2 regions of the Salinicola sp. 4072 genome follow, and region 2 is predicted to be linked to the other one. Evidence: predicted binding sites of a transcription regulator. Region 2 holds the regulator's gene; the other holds the start of a gene.
The links. The regulator PhoB, encoded in region 2, activates phosphate uptake and scavenging genes when phosphate is short. The targets are predictions, from matches to a motif close to TGTCATANNNNTGTCANA.
Positions count from the first base shown of each region.

Region 1: a site for PhoB is predicted at 4,246-4,263, ahead of R3F72_RS12310 (glycerophosphodiester phosphodiesterase). Genes of this name have one in related genera too.

Region 1 covers NZ_JAXOVV010000017.1:13,892-19,444, forward strand. Annotated here, with positions in the region: gene ppsA (phosphoenolpyruvate synthase) at 1-2,247, shown strand, start outside; gene R3F72_RS12310 (glycerophosphodiester phosphodiesterase) at 2,355-4,169, opposite strand; gene R3F72_RS12315 (porin family protein) at 4,347-4,946, opposite strand; gene R3F72_RS12320 (hypothetical protein) at 4,943-5,266, opposite strand; gene R3F72_RS12325 (nucleoside-diphosphate sugar epimerase/dehydratase) at 5,265-5,553, shown strand, end outside.
Region 2 covers NZ_JAXOVV010000020.1:33,114-38,666, forward strand. Annotated here, with positions in the region: gene R3F72_RS13565 (siderophore-interacting protein) at 1-823, shown strand, start outside; gene R3F72_RS13570 (M23 family metallopeptidase) at 970-1,818, opposite strand; gene phoR (phosphate regulon sensor histidine kinase PhoR) at 1,925-3,277, opposite strand; gene phoB (phosphate regulon transcriptional regulator PhoB) at 3,286-3,975, opposite strand; gene ubiA (4-hydroxybenzoate octaprenyltransferase) at 4,127-5,050, opposite strand; gene R3F72_RS13590 (chorismate--pyruvate lyase family protein) at 5,169-5,553, opposite strand, start outside.

The sequences.
Region 1 (5,553 bases), on a different contig from region 2:
GGGTTCGCGACCACGGCGCATGCCTATCGCGAGTTTCTGGCCCATGACGGCTTGAACGATCGAATCAACGCAGAGCTCGCCAGGCTCGACGTCGACGACACCGAAATGCTGGCCAAGGTGGGCGAGAAAGTCCGGCAGTGGGTGATCGACACGCCGTTGCCGCCCGCCTTCGAAAGCGCGCTGGCCGATGCCTATCAGACGCTGCAGGCGAAGCATCCCAATCTCAAGGTGGCGGTACGCTCATCGGCGACGGCAGAGGATCTGCCCGACGCCTCGTTCGCCGGACAGCAGGAAACCTTTCTCAACATCGACGGCTTCGACAACGTCAAGCGGGCGGTCCACGAGGTCTTTGCCTCGCTGTTCAACGACCGCGCCATCTCCTATCGTGTGCACCGCGGCTACGCCCACGAGAACGTGGCGCTTTCCGCCGGCGTGCAGAAGATGGTGCGCTCCGAGACGGCAGCGTCCGGCGTGATGTTTACCCTCGACACCGAATCCGGCTATCGGGATGCGGTCTTCGTCACCGGTGCCTGGGGCCTGGGCGAGACGGTCGTGCAGGGTGCGGTCAACCCTGACGAGTTCTACGTGCACAAGCCGACACTGGCGGCCGGCAGGCCTGCCGTGCTGCGCCGTACGCTGGGTTCCAAGCGGATCAAGATGGTCTACACCGATGACGCCGCGGCGGGCCGGTCGGTCAAGACCGTCGATGTCGCCCATGCGGACCGCCAGCGGTTCTGCCTGAGCGACGAAGACGTGATGGAGCTGGCGCGCCAGGCCGTGACCATCGAGCAGCACTACGGCCGGCCGATGGATATCGAATGGGCGCGTGACGGCGACGACGGCAAGCTCTATATCGTCCAGGCCCGACCGGAAACCGTGGTGTCGAATCTCGAAGGTGGCACGCTGGAGCGGTTCACGCTCAAGAGCAAGAGCCGCGTGCTGGTCGACGGTCGCGCCATCGGTCAGCGCATCGGCCAGGGCAAGGTCAAGCTGGTGGAATCGCCGGAAGACATGCACAAGGTGCAGCCCGGCGACGTGCTGGTGACCGACATGACCGATCCCGACTGGGAGCCGATCATGAAGCGGGCCTCCGCCATCGTCACCAATCGCGGTGGTCGAACCTGTCACGCGGCGATCATCGCCCGCGAACTGGGCATCCCGGCGGTAGTCGGCTGCGGTGATGCCACCGAACTGCTGGAAGACGATGTCGAGGTGACGGTTTCCTGCGCCGAGGGCGACACCGGCCATGTCTACCAGGGCAAGCTCGACTTCGACTGCCAGACCACCAGCGTCGACGCCATGCCGGAAATTCCGTTCAAGATCATGATGAATGTCGGCAATCCGGACCGGGCTTTCGCCTTCGCGGGACTGCCCAACGAAGGTATCGGGCTGGCGCGGCTGGAGTTCATCATCAATCGCATGATCGGGGTGCATCCGCGCGCGTTGATGGACTACGACACGCTCTCGCCTGACCTGAAGCAGACCATCGATCTCCGCACGGCAGGCTATGCCGATCCGGTCAGCTTCTATGTCGACCGGCTCGTCGAAGGGATCTCTACCCTAGCGGCGGCGTTCTATCCCAAGCGCGTGATCGTGCGGCTGTCGGACTTCAAGTCCAACGAATACGAGAACCTGATCGGCGGCAAGCTCTACGAGCCGGGCGAAGAGAACCCGATGCTCGGCTTCCGTGGCGCCTCGCGCTACATCTCCGACGATTTCCGCGCCTGTTTCGAGCTGGAGTGCCGAGCCTTGAAGCGCGTTCGCGACGAGATGGGGCTGAACAACGTCGAGATCATGGTGCCGTTCGTGCGTACGCCCGCCGAAGGCAAGGCCGTCGTCGATCTGCTCGAAGCCAATGGTCTCAAGCGTGGAGAGAACGCTCTCAAGGTCATCATGATGTGCGAGCTGCCCTCGAACGCGCTGCTGGCAGACGAGTTTCTCGAGCACTTCGACGGCTTCTCCATTGGCTCCAACGACCTCACACAGCTGACGCTGGGGCTGGATCGCGATTCCGCCATCATCGCGCACCTTTTCGACGAGCGTGACCCTGCGGTCAAGAAGCTGCTGTCGATGGCGATCCAGGCCTGCAAGGCACAGGGCAAGTACGTGGGGATCTGCGGCCAGGGCCCGTCGGATCACCCGGAACTGGCCAAGTGGCTGATGGAGCAGGGGATCGATTCCGTGTCGCTGAACCCGGATGCAGTGCTGGAGACCTGGTTCATGCTGGCGGGCGAAACGCTGGGCTGAGCCCGACGACAGAACCACCGAGCCGGTGCGATACTCTCGCGCCGGCTTTTTTCTGCGCAGAGATATTGTCCGGGGCCGTTGGCATCTGTGCCGCGAGCTGCGTTGCCTCAGGTGCGAATCCAGTTGCGCAACTTCACCAGCAGCAGTTCGCCGTCGGACATCTCGCGGCGCGCTTCCAGAATGCCGGTCAACGCGTCGGGTCGATCGGTAATAATGTTGTCGACGCCCATGTCGATATAGCGCGACATGTCGCCAATCCCGTTAACGGTCCATACCGCGACTTCACGGCCCGTGTCGTGGATGGTTCTCAGCAAGCTCGGTGTGGCCTGAGTGTGGCGCAATCCGATGATATCGGCATCGGTGGTATTGAGCGCGCCGGGCAGCACGAACTGCAGAAAGAGCGTGGTGCGGATGTCGTCGTCGATCGTCTTGACCCGTTCGATGACCTCCGGCGACAGCGAGGCGAGGACGGCCCGGTCCGCCATGTCGGCAGCGTTCAACTGCGCGATCACCTTGCGGGTCAGTTCCTCGGCCGTGCCGGGCGCGGGCTTGAGCTCGACGTAGAGCCCGATACGGCCCCGCGCGTTGTCGAGAATCTGCTGAAAGGTCGGGATGCGTTCGCCGACGAAGGCATCGCCAAAGTAGGAGCCCACGTCGACCTGCTCGATCTCCGCCAGCGTCATGTCGCTGATCCGGCGATCGACGCCGGTCAGTCGGCTTAGATTGTCGTCGTGGGACACGACGATCCGGCCGTCACCGCTCAGACGCACGTCCAGCTCCAGGTAGTCGGCGCCGTCGGCAATGGCCTGGTTCATCGATGCCAGCGTATTCTCCGGCGCCACCAGCGAACTGCCGCGGTGGGCGGTGATGGTCACATGGTCGTTGATCTCGAAGCCATGCAGTATCCAGCCCGCCTGGCCGAGCGCAAAGATCAGCAGCAGGATCTCCGCGCCCCAGGCAATGAAGCCGGAGCGGTGTGGTGCCGGGGTAGGGCGGAATACCGGGGCGTGATCGCTGGCGCGGTGGTAGAGCGTGACGACCAGCATGCTATTGGCGGCGATACCCAGGAAAGTCAGGGCGATGGTGGCGAGAATATAGAGCGCCAAGTAAAGCAGCATGCCGGGAATCAGTACGCTGGCGCGCTCCGGCAGATGGCCCAACAGTGGACCGCCGAGGGAATTGAAAACCAGCGTGAAGCCGACCGGAAGCGCCGCCACCGCGATGGCCATGCCGACTGCCAGCAGCGCCATACGCCAACGTCGCCTCCGGGTCAGTTCGCGGCTGCGCTTCAGCGCGGCAACGGGTTTCAGGTTGTCGAGCATCATCGCCGGCAGTGCCAGGAACCAGCGAAAATAGAGGGCGGCGCTCAGCAGGACGAGGATCAGAAAGATGGGCGTGGCGACGGCCAGGAACTCCCACAGGACCGGCGGCTTGAGATGAATCAGGATGTAGGGTTCGATATCACCGAGCATGACGTCATAGAGGTGGGCCAGCCCTACGGCAAACGGCGCGGCCAGAAGCAGATGGCTGCCTACCTGAAGAAAGGTGAGCGCCACCAGCGCCGGGAATCGGCGCAACACGTGCCATAGCGAGCCCATGGCCGCCCGATAGCGGTTGCCGGCCGGGTTCGAGACGACGAGCATCATCCCGGCCTGTTGAAGGAAGATCACCAGGAAGCTGAGCCCCGTTGCCGTGAGCAGCCATATCAACCCCCAGGGCGAAAGCGCAACGTCCAAGATCTGACCGTTGCTGAGCACCGGGCGACCGATGCGGTGAAGCAGGCCGGAGAGGGTGTTGGCCGACAACGGCACCCAGACGGCCGATGCCAGCAGCGTGAAGAAGAGATGAAAGGCGACCAGCGAGCGCAGATGGACGCGAATCTGTCGGGCGATGTCCTGAATCAGTGATCGAGGGGCTAGCATGGCTTGGAGGCGGCGTTCCTTCCTGAATCGAGTGGGTGCGGCGGAGTAACGGCAAGGATGAATGGATTGTCAGTGTTGTCGTCAAACCGTCATCCGCGCAAGTCCAGGCGTGTCTGGCATCGAACGAAAAAGCCGCCCTTGGCGGACGGCTTGAAACGGTTCCGGGACAAGCACTGCCTAGAATTGCCAGCCTACCGAGGCGGTAAACGAATCCATTTCGTAATCGCTGTCGAAGTCGTAGCGTTCGTACTCCGCACGCAACAGCAGCGGATGGAAGTTGAGCTGGGCGCCGGCGCCGTAAACGGGATCGATGCCGTCGTTGTCGTCGAGATCGACTGAGGCGTTGCCAAGATGACCGTCAACATCGGTTTCCCACTTCGCCATGCCCGCCTTGGCGAAAAGCTCGAACCAATCGGTAATCGGTAATTTCCCGACCAGGCTGAGGCCATAGGCCTTGCTCTCGAGATCCGTATTCGACACATCATTACCCTTTAACCTGACCTTGCCGAGATCGGCGTAGAAGGCTTCGGTAGCGAAGTAGCGGTTGTATTCGTAGCCGACGAACGCCTTGTAGACGTTGTCGTCGTCATCGACATCGAAATCGTCGCTGCCGGATTCGATGAAGTCGCCGACATCGCTGTCATCGTTCTTCAGCGAGCTGAAACCGGTCCCTACGCCGAGATAGAGGCCGTCGGCATTGGCTGCCTGCGCTGTCGAAGCCAGGGCAACCAACGTTACGGAAGCCAGGGGGAGGGCGAGCAAAGCCTTGAATTTCACGTTGTGACTCCTTGTAGAAACTGTCGCGGTCCGTGTGTGTAGAGAGGTATCAAGCCTTCAGCATGAATGGTCTGCTCAGCCAATCGTGAGAGAGTATGGAAATCACGATTTGGGCAGACCGTGGCAAATATTGGCAGAACAGCGATGATACGCATACCCGTACATGGCCTCATGTAGACCGGAATGGCCGAGCAGACGTCGAAATCGACATGGCAGCCGCTGGAAAACGGGATAACCATCACGCCTTGCTTGTGCTTGCCAGAAGCTTTCCCATGACCGACAGTCACTTGTCTCCATTTTCCCATCAGGTCGAATGCCATGTTCTCTGCTATCAAACAATGGTTGCCAGCCTTCCGGACCGATAACAGAAAGCGCATCGTCATCTGTGGCAGTGATAGCGCGCACTATGGGCTGTTGCAACGACTTCGTTCCCACTGCGATGTCCTTGCGTTAGTCACCACCGAACCCTGGCAGCACGGTATTCGTCTCGACGACGTGCCGCTTCGCTATCCCAGCGAAGTGCCGTCTCTCTACCGTCGCCTATCCATCGACTACCTGGTCATTGCCACGGAAGACGACCGACTGGAAATAAAGCGTGCCACGGCCG
Region 2 (5,553 bases):
CATCGAGCACTACGTGTCGCTCTTCGCGGGCGAGAACGCGCTGCCGTTGCACTGGCACGGCGATGTCGTCGCGGCCCCGACCTTCGCCAATTTCCGCGAGATGCGGGTGACGCGGATCGAGGATCTGAGCCCCAGTATCCGGCGGCTGACGCTGAGTGGCGAGAACCTGGCGCGCTTCGATCATCCGGAAGAGTGGCACGTGCGCCTGCACTTTCCGCCGGCCGGCATCGAACGGCCGCAGTGGCCGCGGCCTACCGCGGAAGGCGGCACCCAGTGGCCGCCGGCAGAGGAGCGCGCCGAGATTCGCTACTACACGATTCGTCGCCTGGATGTCGCTCGCGGCGAGGTCGAGATCGATTTTCTGCTGCACGAGGCGCCGGGGCCGGGAGGCGACTTTGCGCGGCGTGCCAGGCCGGGAGATCTCTGCGGCATGGCCGGGCCTTACGGACGCGGCGTCGCCGAGGCCTCCCACTATCTGCTGGCCGGCGACGAAACCGCCATTCCGGCGATTTCTCGCCTGCTGGAGATACTGCCGGGGCACGCCCGTGTCGAGGCCTGGCTGGAGGTCGAATCGCCAGTCGATGCCCTCGAGCTGCCGGTGCCCGCTCATTGCGACGTGCAGTGGCGCTATCGCTGTCGCGGCTACGGCCCCAGTGAGCAGCTCGCCGCGGCGGTCGCCGAGGCCATCCCTGCGACCCGCGACGACCTGTTCGTCTGGTTCGCCGGCGAGGCGGATGTCAGCCAGCGCCTGCGCAAGCGGCTCAAGCAGGAGTTCGGGCTGCAGAAGGGGCAGCATTTGGTCACTGGCTACTGGAAGCGCTAAGCTTCGTTCGAAAAATGTCTACGCTCGCCCATACGGCGTTAAAAATCGGCTCAAAGTGCTCATTTACACCCACGTAAACTCCGCTTTCTCGCCAATTTTTGCCTTGTCTGGCCATCGCTCGCCAATTTTTCAAACGAAGCTTGGACTCACGGAGCCCTGTCGAGTACCAGCAGCGGGTCGATCCGCGTATCGAACCAGTTCATGCCCCAGTGCAGATGCGGGCCGGTGGCGCGGCCGGTCGCGCCTACCGCGCCGATCACTTCTCCCTGTTCGACGCTGTCGCCGACTTCCACATCGATCCGCGAGAGATGCAGGAAGTTGGAGCTGATGCCGTAGCCGTGGTCGAGCAGTACGGTGCCGCCGGTCAGGTAGAGATCATCGGCAAAGGTGATCACGCCGCTGGCCGGCGCCTTGACCGGCGTGCCCTCGGCGGCGGCGATGTCCATCCCCGAGTGGGCCGAACCCGGCGTGCCGTTGTAGATTCGCTGATTGCCGAAGCGCCCGCTGATTCGCCCTTTCACCGGCCAGACGAAGGTCTGGGCGAAACCTACCCGGTCGTCGTTGCGGGTGCGCTGGGCGCTGACGGCGGCCTGTTCGCGCTGGATGCGCCGGGCGATTTCCGGCGGCGGTGAGACGGTCTTGGGCGGCACGCCATCAATGCGCTCGATCGGCCAGTCCCGGGGCGTGATCGCGACCGCGACGTTCTGCTGGCGGCTGTCCGGCGTGGTGATCGACACCGTCTGACGACCGCTGGCATCGCGCCCCACGCCGAACACCACGGTGCCGTAGCCGGTGACGCGAAGCTCCCGCCCCGCCGTCGTCACCTGGCTGCCGGGCGGCACGCGGCCGATGACCATCGAGCCCTGCTGGACGCTGTCCGGGAAAGTGATGGGCACCGAATCCGCCCGGGCGACACCGACGAGACACGAGAACACAAGGATGACGAGGGCGCCGAGCAGTCGGCGCCATGAGGAAAGGGAGAGAATGATCGGCACCGGGTCGAACTCCGTATCGCTGGATGCCGCCACCATAACCCGATGCGGTGGCGGGAGAAACGCCGCCGACGCCGGATGGCATTCGCGACAGGGTCACGCCCCGTGGTCAGGCCGAGCTATCGGGAAGCGCGGAAGCTGGCCGAGAGGCGCCCGGCGCCAGGCGTGAGGCCGGAAACACGCAGCGGAAACGGGCGCCGAGACCGGGGCGGCTGACGATCTCCAGATTGGCATCATGGCGAAGCAGCACGTGCTTGACGATAGCCAGCCCCAGCCCCGTACCGCCGGTCGCGGCACTGCGCCCCTTGTCGACGCGATAGAAGCGCTCGGTCAGGCGGGGGATATGGATCGGGTCGAAGCCGTCGCCGTTGTCCTCGACCTCGATGGCGGCGCCGTCGTGCCAGGGTTTCCAGCGCAGGGTGATGGTACTGCCCTCGGGCGTGTAGCGGACGGCGTTGAACGCGAGGTTGGAGATGGCGCTGCGGATCTCCTTGGTGTTCGCCAGCAGCCGTCCCGAGGCCTCGGCCTCCACTGCCACCTGATGCCGGCCGGCGCTGAGATCGCGGGCATCGGCGGCAATCTCCTCGAGTAGCGAGGCCACATCGAGCACATCGCGATCGTCGTCGGGGCTGTCGATCTCCAGGCGCGACAGCAGCAGCAGATCCTCCACCAGATTCTGCATGCGGGTGGTCTGGGCCTGCATCTGCGCGAATCCGCGCTGCCAGCGCTCGGGGAGCTGGTCGGCATGGTCGAGATAGGTCTCGAGATAGCCGGCCAGCACCGTCAGCGGCGTGCGCAGTTCGTGGGAGACATTGGCCACGAAATCGCGGCGCATCATCTCCAGCTGGTGCAGGCGGCTGACGTCGCGGGCCATCAGCAGGCGTTCGTTGTCGCCGAACAGGGTGAGGTGGAACTGCAGGGTGCGGTTGGCCTGGACCGGCGAGGGGATCAGCAGGGGCTCGCTGTAGTCGCCGCTCTCGAAATAGGCAATGAAGCGCGGATCGCGCAGAAAGTTGGTGATCGGCTGGCCGCGATCGTGATCGGGCTGCAGGCCGAGCATGTCGCAGGCGGCACTGTTCCACCACTCGAGATCGCCGTTGGGGTCGAGCATCACCACGCTGTCACGCATCGCCTCGCAGGAGTCCTGGATACGGCGCAGGATGTCGCGCAGGCGCTGCTGCAGCTGCGTCTGGGCCTTCTGGTAGTTGTAGAGCCGGTCGAACAGGTCACCCCAGACGCCGGTGCCGGGTGGCGGTGCTTCGCGGGGGTTCTTCAGCAGCCAGACGTAGAGCATGCGCACGTGGCGCAGATGCAGGAAGACATAGAGCCCGAGGCCGGCCGCCAGGCCCCATCCCAGCCCGGCGAACAGCTCGCCGCCCAGCTCACCGAGCAGCAAGCCTATCGCGCCGAGCCCGAACAGCATGTAGCCGAGGCGCCACAGTTCGTTGATCCAGTAGCGCACGTCCTATCTCACTCCCGGGTCGAGAAACGGTAACCGGTGCCGCGTACGGTCTGGACCAGATGCTGGTGCGCCTCGCCCAGGCATTTGCGCAGCCGGCGGATATGGACATCGACGGTACGCTCTTCCACGTACACGTTGCCACCCCAGACCTGATCCAGCAGCTGGCTACGAGTGTAGGCGCGCTCCTGGTGGGTCATGAAGAACTGCAGCAGCCGGTATTCGGTGGGGCCGATCTCCAGCGCGCCGCCGTGGGAGGTGACGCGGTGGCTGGAAGGGTCGAGACGCAGGCCGGCGACCTCGACGGCCTCCTCGATGCCCGGCGGCGTCGCCCGGCGCAGCACCGCCTTGAGGCGGGCCACCAGCTCGCGGGGCGAAAACGGCTTGGTGATGTAGTCGTCGGCACCGGCTTCCAGCCCCTGCACCTTGTTGTCCTCCTCGCCCTTGGCGGTGAGCAGGATGATCGGCATTTCGGCGGTGGCTTCCTCGCGCTTCAGGCGCCGAGCCAGTTCGATGCCGCTGGTGCCGGGCATCATCCAGTCGAGCAGGATCAGGTCGGGCTTCTTGTCCAGCGCCATGGCGTGGCCGGTCTGGGCGTTTTCCGCCTCCAGCACGTGATAATCGGCCATCTCCAGCGCCACGGCGATCATTTCGCGAATGGATGCTTCGTCGTCAACGATGAGTACGGTCTTGGAGCTCATGCGCATGCCTCGGGTGAGCCGCCGGGGAGCTTTCCCCCATGCGCGATTGGCGCACCGGGATAACTTCCGGCCGTGACAGAACGGTGACGATTACATCGTGAAAATATGACAGCGATATGACAACCGCGCCAGCCGCTCAGTCTCGGCTTGGTCAGACCAGCGGCCACAGGGCGAGAACCAGCCCCGCGAACAGCAGCAGGCCGGACCAGAAATTGTTGAGAAAGGCGCGGAAGCAGGCATCACGCTCGCGTTCGCGAATCAGCCACTGCTGGTAGACGAAGGTGCCCGCCATCGCCGCCAGCCCCAGCCAGAAGAACCCGCCCAACTGGGTCCGGGTGCCGACCCAGACCAGCAGCGCCAGGGTCAGCAGCTGCAGCAGGCCGATGATCCGCTTGTCCCACCGGCCGAACAGCCGCGCGGTGGACTTGATCCCGATCTTGATGTCGTCGTCGCGATCGACCATCGCGTACTGGGTATCGTAGGCCACGGTCCAGGCGACGTTGGCGACCAGCAGCAGCCAGGCATCCAGCGGCACCTCGCGACTCACCGCCATGAACGCCATGGGGATGCTCCAGGAGAACGCCATGCCCAGCACCACCTGAGGCAGATGGGTGTAGCGCTTCATGAACGGGTAGATCGCCGCCAGCGCGACGCCGACGAAGGAGAGCAGCACGGTGGCGAGATTGGTCAGGCAGACCAGCACGAACGCCAGCACTACCAAGCCCGCGAACAGGATCTTGGCTTCCTTTTCGCTGATCCGCCCGGTCGCCAGCGGGCGCTCGCGGGTGCGTTTGACGTGGCCGTCGAGATGGCGGTCGGCGTAGTCGTTGACGACGCACCCGGCGGCGCGCATCAGGTAGACCCCGAGCACGAAGATGATCAGCGTGGCGCGATCCGGCAGGCCGTCGGCGGCCAGCCACAGCGCCCACAGCGTCGGCCACATCAGCAGCCAGGTGCCGATCGGCTTGTCGAGACGCGTCAGGCGAAGGAAGTCGGGCAGGCGGGCGAGGCCGCGGGGGAGAGCGGGGGGACCATCGCCGCGGGGTCGGGCGGCTGAATCGTTGGCGCTGGACATACGAATCTCCGAAACGGCAAGGCCTGAAAATCGGCAATGACTTTACTGCAACTGCGGCCTCGCTTCGAGGCTGGACGGGCAATCGGGCCGGATCGTCGTTCGGCTCGTGGGCCGCCGTTCAGGTCGAAGAAAGGCCCAGGTCCTCGGCCATGTCACGCTGGAAACACTCCTGGACCAGCAACTGGATGGTGCCGTGGCGAAAGCGCGAGCGGCGTAGCCAGAGCCCGGCACCGGCGGGCGAGACCCGCGCCACCTCGATCGGGTCGCGCTGGAGATCGTGCTGGGCGAACAGCCAGCTGCCCAGCGAGCGTTCCCCCAACGTCCGCAGGCGCCGACAACCTATGCGATCCAGCGGTGCGATCGAGCGCGCCGCGACCCAGGGCCGTTCGCCGCTCATCAGCATCACCTCGCGCACCCAGGCCACCTCGGTGGGAGCGAGGCCCAGAGCCTGGGCTTCGTCGCGGCGCGGCCGCTCGACGCCCTGATGGATCAGCTTGACCCGG